DNA from 2 places in the Streptomyces sp. NPDC056580 genome. Region 1 is predicted to be linked to the other one. Evidence: riboswitches for the same ligand, from Rfam matches in the RefSeq annotation. Region 1 holds a riboswitch; the other holds the start of a gene.
What was found. Region 1 has a riboswitch for cobalamin ahead of ACFQ9Z_RS02935 (CbtB-domain containing protein). Riboswitches for the same ligand answer to the same signal wherever they lie in the genome.
Positions count from the first base shown of each region.

Region 2: another riboswitch for cobalamin. It lies ahead of ACFQ9Z_RS20405 (ribonucleoside-diphosphate reductase subunit alpha); the one in region 1 lies ahead of ACFQ9Z_RS02935 (CbtB-domain containing protein).

Region 1 covers NZ_JBHTVE010000001.1:626,542-630,745, forward strand. Annotated here, with positions in the region: gene ACFQ9Z_RS02920 (SsgA family sporulation/cell division regulator) at 16-447, shown strand; partial or broken gene ACFQ9Z_RS02925 (spore photoproduct lyase family protein) at 475-891, shown strand; gene ACFQ9Z_RS02930 (CbtA family protein) at 974-1,738, opposite strand; gene ACFQ9Z_RS02935 (CbtB-domain containing protein) at 1,763-1,984, opposite strand; cobalamin riboswitch at 2,020-2,162, opposite strand; gene ACFQ9Z_RS02940 (histidine phosphatase family protein) at 2,269-2,871, shown strand; gene ACFQ9Z_RS02945 (DUF779 domain-containing protein) at 2,952-3,311, shown strand; gene ACFQ9Z_RS02950 (phosphodiester glycosidase family protein) at 3,426-4,204, shown strand, end outside.
Region 2 covers NZ_JBHTVE010000008.1:350,815-355,018, forward strand. Annotated here, with positions in the region: gene ACFQ9Z_RS20400 (ribonucleotide-diphosphate reductase subunit beta) at 1-200, opposite strand, end outside; gene ACFQ9Z_RS20405 (ribonucleoside-diphosphate reductase subunit alpha) at 257-2,647, opposite strand; cobalamin riboswitch at 2,772-2,904, opposite strand; gene mctP (monocarboxylate uptake permease MctP) at 3,045-4,204, opposite strand, start outside.

The DNA.
Region 1 (4,204 bases):
CATCCGGGAGGCGCCATGGACTCCACCGACCGGACCAGGCGTCTGCACACCGACCTGACCATCGAGCTGGTCATCAGCGACGTGGAAGCCCTCCGGCTCGAGGTCCGCTTCAGCTACGACTCGGCCGATCCGTTCGCCGTACGCCTGGACTTCCCCGGCAACCCCGTGGGCGCCGCGCCCTGGCTGTTCTCCCGGGACCTGCTGTACGCGGGCCTGGGCGTCCCGTCCGGCCAGGGCACCGTGCGGGTCTGGCCGCCGTGCCGCTGCCACGGGTCCACCACGGTGCGCGTGCTGCTGCGCGGCGTGGGCGGTGCCGCCGTGCTGTACATACCGGCCGGTCCGTTGGGGGACTGGCTGACCGAGACGTTCCGGGCGGTGCCCGCCGGTACGGAGAGCTCCCACCTCGACTGGGACGCCGTCCTGGCGGAACTGCTGCGCCGCGGGTGACCGGTGAGGACGGGCGGCGCCCGGGAAGACGTGAGGACCGCGTCCCCGGTGGCCGAGCGCATCGCCGCCGCGGCCGACTTCCTGGACGCGGGGTACGAGGTGCACTTCAACCTCTCCCCCGTGGTCCTGCGTCCCGGCTGGCAGCAGGCCTGGGCCGAGTTGCTGCGGCAGCTCGGCGACGTGCTGCCCGAGCGGGTCAGACGGCAGGCGGCCGCCGAAGTGATCATGCTGACCCACAACCGGGAGCTGCACGAGGTGCACCTCGGCTGGCACCCGCGCGCCGAGGACGTGCTCTGGCAGCCCGGAATCCAGCAGGGCAAACGCTCCGAGAACGGGGCGCTGAACGTGCGCTACGACCACGCGGTCAAGGCGAGGGGGGTGGAGGAGCTTTGGGGCCTGGTCGCGGCGCACGCTCCGTGGCTGCGGATCCGGTACGCCTTCTGACCGGGGCGGCGCCGCTTCCGGCCCGGCCGGACGCCCACGGCACCGGCCCGCGAGCGGGCCGGGAGCCGGAGCCTCGGGCGCCTCAGCGGTGCCCGGCAGGGGCGCGCGCACCGGAGGCCGGCCGCCTGCCGGCCGTGCGCTCCGCGGTGAGCACCCGTTCCGCGAGGACGCCGAAGACGAGCCCGAACGCCGTCCACAGGGTCGCCTGGACGGCCAGTGCGGCCAGGCGGAACTGCCACAGCAAGGTCGGGGAGAAGTCCTTGGGGACCTCGTCGACGGCCGGCAGGAACGCGTAGGCGAGCCCGGCGGCCAGGACGAAGAAGGCCCCAGCGGCCACCGTCGCGTTCCAGTTGCCGAGGCGGGGGGCGAGACGCTTGCCGAGGATCACCGTGACGACCGCCAGCAGCACGCTCAGGACCATCATCAGGAAGTACAGGGTCGTGCGCTTGCCGATCGTGTCGGGTTCGCCGACCGACGGGGGGTTGGCCGGGTACTTCAGGAACGGCACGACGTAGACGGCGACGAGGCCCGCTGCCGCCAGCAGCAGCGCGCTCGCACGCGGCCCGAAGCGGCCGACGCGGCCGAGGGCGAAGCAGTACGCGAGGGCGGCGATGCCGCCGAACGCGACGCCGTAGACGAGCACACCGGTGGACAGGCCGGCGGTCGACTGCATGGTGCGGGAGACCGCCTCCACGCCGTGTTCGTGGGCGTGCGCCTCCTCGTAGGCGATGGCCGAGTCGACGCTCGGTTCACCGAGGAAGTAGGCGACGACGAGGGCGAGCAGGCCCGCGGCGAGTCCCGCGAGCATGCCACGCACCAACAGGTTCCGGACGGTTGCCGAGTTCATGGGCGCGCTTGTTCCCCCGCCCGGTCAGTGGCAGGGGAAACCGAGCAGGTGCCGGGCGTCGTGCAGCCACTCGTGCACGTTCTCGCCGGACATCACGGAGGTCGCGCCCTGTTCGGCGCCGACGAAGTAGAGCAGGACCAGCATCAGGACGCCGAAGAAGACGGCCCAGGGGGCGACGGCGCCGATCGGCAGCTTGGCGGGGAGGACGTCGGGGGTGGTGCTGGGCTGAACGGCGGACTGCGCCATGGCAGGACCTCCTGGGGAACTCGCGTCCCGGCTCGGTGGTGCACGGGACGACGGGCGGGTCTGACTCGCCGGCCCGCACCGGGATCGGTGCGAACGGGCTCACAGTGGCGCGACCGTGCCGGATTCCCACCGGCTTCCGCATTCCGTCGTCGCTGTCGCCGAGAAGGTACCGCGAAGCGCGGTCGCGGCCAAGGGCGCACGGGTGCGGGACGGCGCCGCCCCGCAGGCCCCGTACGCTGTGGATGCCTTGCGCCCGAAGGGCCGTTGACCATGGAAGCGATCTCATGACGACCCGAGTGACGTTGATCTCACCGGCTATGAACCCAGCCGTGCGGGAGGCCCGCTTCGACGACGGGTGCTCGCTCGACGCGGCGGGCGCGGCGCGCGCCCGGTCGGCCGCGGACGAGGTGCGGCCGGCCGCCGCGGCACTCGTCTCCCCGGTCGTCCGCTGCCGGGAGACGGCGGCCGCGCTGGGCCTGGACGCCCGCGACGAACCCGCCCTGGCCGGGCTGGACATGGGCCGCTGGCGGGGGCTGACGCTCGACGAGGCCGCCGCCCGGGAGCCGGTGGCGCTGGCCCGGTGGCTGGCCGACCCGGCGGCGCGCCCGCACGGCGGGGAGTCGGTGCACCTGCTGTGCGCCCGGGTCGGTGGCTGGCTGGACGAGGCCGCCGGTGCCTCCGGCCGCCTGGTGGCGGTGGTCGAGCCGGAGGTCGTGCGGGCCGTGACCGTACGAGTGCTCGGCGCGCCGGAGGACGCCTTCTGGCGGATCGACGTACCGCCCCTGACCGCAACCGCCTTCACCGGCCGGGCCGGGCGCTGGAACCTGGCGCCCGGGACGGCGCTGGGCCGGACGGGCGGCACGCCGCAGGAGCGCCCCGGCCGCTGAAGGACGCCCTCTGGACGCCGTGGTGACCAGCCGTGAGACTGGGCCGGGTCCGACGCCCCCGGTGCTCCAGGACGGTGACCATGCAAGAGGAAGTCCCCCGCGTCGAACTCACCCCACGGGCCGCCGAGCTGGTGCGCCGGCTGCGGGCCGAGCACGGGCCGTTGATGTTCCACCAGTCCGGCGGCTGCTGCGACGGCAGCGCGCCCATGTGCTATCCGGACGGCGAGTTCCGGACCGGCGGCTCGGACGTGCTGCTGGCGGAACTGGCGGTGGACGGCGTCGAGGAGCCCGTGACGTTCTGGATGTCGCGGAGCCAGTACGAGGCCTGGAGCCACACCCGGCTGATCGTGGACGTGGTACCCGGACGAGGGAGCGGTTTCTCGCTGGAAGCACCCGAGGGAGTGCGTTTTCTCACCCGTTCTCGCGTAGTCGACGCCTAGGAGTCCCGTACGTCTCCGTCGTCTGCTGCACTTCCCTTGAGTCCTGTGGCGGTTGACGAGGCATCAGGGGGCGCGGTGACGAGAGGTCGGCGGCGAACGGCGGCGGGCAGGCCGGTGCTCACGGTTCTCACGGCGCTCGGCCTGCTGGCCGGCGCGGCCCTGGCCGGGGCGGCGCCGGCCGCTGCCGTGCCGGCCGGCGGCCGGGGCGAGCGGATCGCTCCGGGGGTCGTGTACCGGGAGTTCGACATCACGGCGGCGGCCGGGCGCACCCGCGCCCACCTGCTCACCGTCGACCTGGGCGACCCGCACGTCCGGGTGGACCTGCTGCACCCCGGGGCGGTGGCCGCCCGGGCCACCGTGTCCCGGCTGGCCGACTCGGCCGGCGCGGTCGCGGGTGTCAACGGCGACTTCTTCGACATCACCGAGACCCAGCACCCGGGTGTCGAGGCCACCGGCGCAAGCGTGGGCCCGGCGGTCGCGGGCGGCCGGGTGCTCAAGGCGGCGGTGCCCAGGGGCCAGCGGTTCGGGCCGCCGCTGCCTCCTGGCGCCACCACGCGGGACGTGCTCGGGGTGGGCGCCGACCGGCGGGCCCGTCTGGACCGCCTCTCCCTCACCGGCTCGGTGACCACACCGCACGGCAGGCTCCCGCTCGGCGGCCTCGACCAGTACGCGCTGCCGCAGAACTCCGTGGGGGCCTTCACCTCCCGGTGGGGCGCCGCCTCCCGGGAGCGGGCCGTCTGCGGCACGGACACCGACCGGGCGGCGCCCTGCAGCACCGAGACCTACGAGGTGGAGGTGCGCCGCGGCCGGGTGGTCGGCGCCGCCGGCACTCCGGGCCGGGGCCCCGTCCCCGCGGGCACCACGGTCCTGGTGGGCCGCGAACGGGGGGCGCG
Region 2 (4,204 bases), on a different contig from region 1:
AAGGCGACCAGACGGCCGATCAGGTGCTGTTCGGCCGGGGACAGCTTCGCGAGGTCGGCGACGTCCGAGTGGAGGTCGACCTCCTCGACGGTCCAGGTGTTCTTGATGGCGTCCCGGTAGCGCTCGTAGAAGTCCGGGTAGCGCATCGGACGGAGAGTCAGCTCGAAGCCGGGGTCCAGCAGGTTGGTGTGACGAGTCATCGCAGTCGGCGCGGAGCGCCGTCCTCCAGGAGTGGTGGTCGGGTGGCGGGCGGGAGTTACTGGCAGGCCTCGCAGGACTCGGGGTTCTCGAGGGAGCAGGCGACCGCGTCGGGGGCGGCGGTCTGCTGGACGGGGACGGTGGCCTGGGGCCGCGCCTGTCCCTGGGCGGCGCGGGCGATCCGGGTCGCCGGGCGGGAACGCAGGTAGTACGTCGTCTTCAGACCCGACTTCCAGGCGTAGGCGTACATCGAGGAGAGCTTGCCGATGGTCGGCGTCTCCAGGAACAGGTTCAGCGACTGGGCCTGGTCGAGGAACGGGGTCCGGGCCGCGGCCATGTCGATCAGACCGCGCTGCGGGATCTCCCACGCCGTGCGGTAGAGGGCGCGTACGTCCGCCGGGATCCAGGCGAAGTCCTGCACCGAGCCGTTGGACTCGCGCAGCGCCTCGCGGGTACGGGCGTCCCACACGCCCAGCTCCTTCAGGTCCTTCACCAGGTACGAGTTGACCTGGAGGAACTCCCCGGACAGCGTCTCGCGCTTGAACAGGTTGGACACCTGCGGCTCGATGCACTCGTACACACCGGCGATGGACGCGATGGTCGCGGTGGGCGCGATGGCCAGGAGCAGCGAGTTGCGCATGCCGACCCGGGCGATCCGCTCCCGCAGCGCCGCCCAGCGCTCCGGCCAGGTGAACTCCACGCCGTAGTGGTCGGGGTGCAGCACGCCCTGGGCGGTGCGCGTCTTGCGCCAGGCCGGCAGCGGTCCGTTGCGCTCGGCGAGGTCGGCGGAGGCCTCGTACGCGGCGAGCATGATCCGCTCGGCGATCCGGGAGGACAGGGCCTTCGCCTCGGGGGAGTCGAAGGGCAGCCGCAGCTTGAAGAAGACGTCCTGCAGGCCCATCGCGCCCAGGCCCACCGGACGCCAGTTGGCGTTCGACCGGCCCGCCTGCTCGGTGGGGTAGAAGTTGATGTCCACCACGCGGTCGAGGAAGGTCACGGCCGTGCGGACGGTCTCGTCGAGCCGCTCCCAGTCGAGGTCGCCCGTCGCGGTGTCCACGAAGGCGCCGAGGCTGACCGAGCCCAGGTTGCAGACCGCGGTCTCGCCGTCGTCGGTGACCTCCAGGATCTCCGTGCACAGGTTGGAGGAGTGCACGACGTGCCCGGCGGTCGCCGTCTGGTTGGCGGTGCGGTTGGCGGCGTCCTTGAAGGTCATCCAGCCGTTGCCGGTCTGCGCGAGGGTGCGCATCATACGGCCGTACAGGTCCCGGGCCGGCATCGTCTTCTTCGCGAGCCCCGCGGCCTCCGCCGCGCGGTAGGCGGCGTCGAACTCCTCGCCCCACAGGTCCACCAGCTCCGGCACGTCCACCGGGGAGAACAGCGACCACTGCCCGTCGGCGTCGACCCGGCGCATGAACTCGTCCGGGATCCAGTGCGCCAGGTTCAGGTTGTGCGTACGGCGGGCGTCCTCACCGGTGTTGTCGCGCAGCTCCAGGAACTCCTCGATGTCGGAGTGCCACGTCTCCAGGTACACCGCCGCGGCGCCCTTGCGCCGGCCGCCCTGGTTCACCGCGGCCACCGAGGCGTCCAGCGTCTTCAGGAACGGCACGATGCCGTTGGAGTGCCCGTTGGTGCCGCGGATCAGCGAACCGCGGCTGCGGATGCGGGAGTACGACAGGCCGATGCCTCCGGCGTGCTTGGAGAGGCGCGCGACCTGGTGGTAGCGGTCGTAGATGGAGTCCAGCTCGTCCAGCGGGGAGTCGAGGAGGTAGCAGGACGACATCTGCGGGTGCCGGGTGCCGGAGTTGAACAGGGTGGGGGAGGAGGGCAGGTAGTCGAGCCGGCTCATCAGGCCGTACAGCGACGCGACCTCGTCCACGGAGCGGGCGCTGTCGTCCTCGGCCAGCCCGGCGGCGACGCGCAGCATGAAGTGCTGGGGCGTCTCGATCACCTTGCGGGTGATGGGGTGGCGGAGCAGGTAGCGGCTGTGCAGGGTGCGCAGGCCGAAGTAGCCGAAGCGGTCGTCGGCCGCCGGGTCGACCAGCGCGTCGAGCCGCTCGGCGTGCAGGCGCACGAACTCCGCGGTGCGGTCGGCGACGAGACCCTCCCGGTGACCCACGGCCACGGACCCGGTGAAGGAGGTGACGCCCTGCGAGGCGGCCTCGACGCGGATGGAGACGGTCAGCAGCCTGGCCGCCAGCCGGGAGTAGGCGGGGTCCTCGGAGATCAGGCCGGCGGCCGACTCCGTGGCCAGCTCGCGCAACTCCGCCTCGTCGGCCCGGGCCGACCGGCCGCGCAGCGCGGCGGCGGCGACCCGGCCGGGGTCGGCGTCGGGGAGGTCGGCGGTCAGCTCGGTCAGGGTCCGCAGCAGCGCGGCACCGGGACCGTCGGTCTCCACCGGGGCTCCGCTCGCCGGGGTGGCTGAAGCCGGGTCGGCTGGCGCGATGGTCACGTGGGGCTCTCCCTCGCTCGGCACGGGGCCTTGCGGAGGGCAGGGGGCAGCGCGGGCGCGCACGGCGCCGCGTCCACCGGCCCATTCCACGAGGCCCGGACGTCGATGAGCACCCGGACCGGACGGCCGGGCGCACGCTGCCGGCAGGTCCTCGGACTGAAACAGGCGTGCGGAGGCACGCGAGTACACCGTTGCGGGACAGTTCCGGATTCGCACCGGATTCCCCTGCGGCGACAGCGAGCATGAGCATACATCTAGTGCCAGGCTGCCGTGGCACCCCCACATGTTGTGGCTGTTGCGTGTTGCGGTGGCTCCGCAGCGTCAGATCGCATGACAGCGGGCCGCCGACGTCGGTGCTGTCGGCGGCCCGCTGCGGGGTGGTCGGTGACCGGTCGCGCTAGTGGGCGCTGCCCGCGGTGGCGGGCGGGAGTTCCACCTCGACCCCGGGATCGCCCGCGTCGGCCGTGTAGTCCTCCGGCCTGGTCTCGTCGAGGCCCTCGGGGGCCTTCACGGCCTTCAGGACGAAGGTGAGCACCACGGTGACCACGACGTTGAGCACGAACGCGGTGAGACCGATGTAGCCGATCTCCCCGATGCCCGGGATCTCCTTCGCGGAGCCGCCGAAGTGCGCCTGGGTGGGCGAGGCCACCCCGTAGGCGGCGAGCGTGCCGTACACCATGCCGACCGCCCAGCCGGCGAGCAGCGCCCAGCGGTGGAACCAGCGGGTGAACAGGCCGCCGACCAGGGCCGGGAAGGTCTGCAGGATCCAGATGCCGCCCAGGAGCTGGAAGTTGATGGCGACCGTTTTGTCCATCGTCAGCACGAAGACCAGCGCGCCCACCTTCACCAGCAGCGACACGATCTTGGAGACCCGGGTCTCCTCCTTGGCCGTCGCGTCCGGCTTGATGAAGTCCTTGTAGATGTTGCGGGTGAAGAGGTTCGCCGCCGCGATGGACATGATGGCCGCGGGCACCAGGGCGCCGATGCCGATCGCCGCGAAGGCCACGCCGGCGAACCAGTCCGGGAACATGTCCTCGAACAGCTGCGGGATCGCGAGCTGGCCGTTGGCGACCTTCACCCCGGCCGCGATCGCCATGAAGCCGAGCAGGGCCAGCAGGCCGAGCATCAGCGAGTACAGCGGCAGGATCGTGGTGTTGCGGCGGATCACCTCACGGCTCTTCGAGGACAGGGTCGCGGTGATCGAGTGCGGGTACATGAACAGGGCGAGCGCGGAGCCCAGCGCCAGGGTGGCGTACGTCCACTGGCCCGCCTCCGGCGGGGCCAGCGCGCCGCGCGGTTTGCCGGTGGCCGGGTTGACCTGGCTGAAGGCGTCGCCCGCCTTGGCGAAGACGTCGTCGAAGCCGCCCAGCTTGATCGGGATGTAGATGATCGCCACCGCGATGACGATGTAGATCAGCGCGTCCTTGACGAACGCGATGAGGGCGGGGGCGCGCAGGCCCGACGAGTAGGTGTACGCGGCCAGCACGCCGAAGGCGATGAGCAGCGGCAGGTCCTTCACGAACCAGTTGGTGTTCTCGCCGCCGCCGACGCCCATCA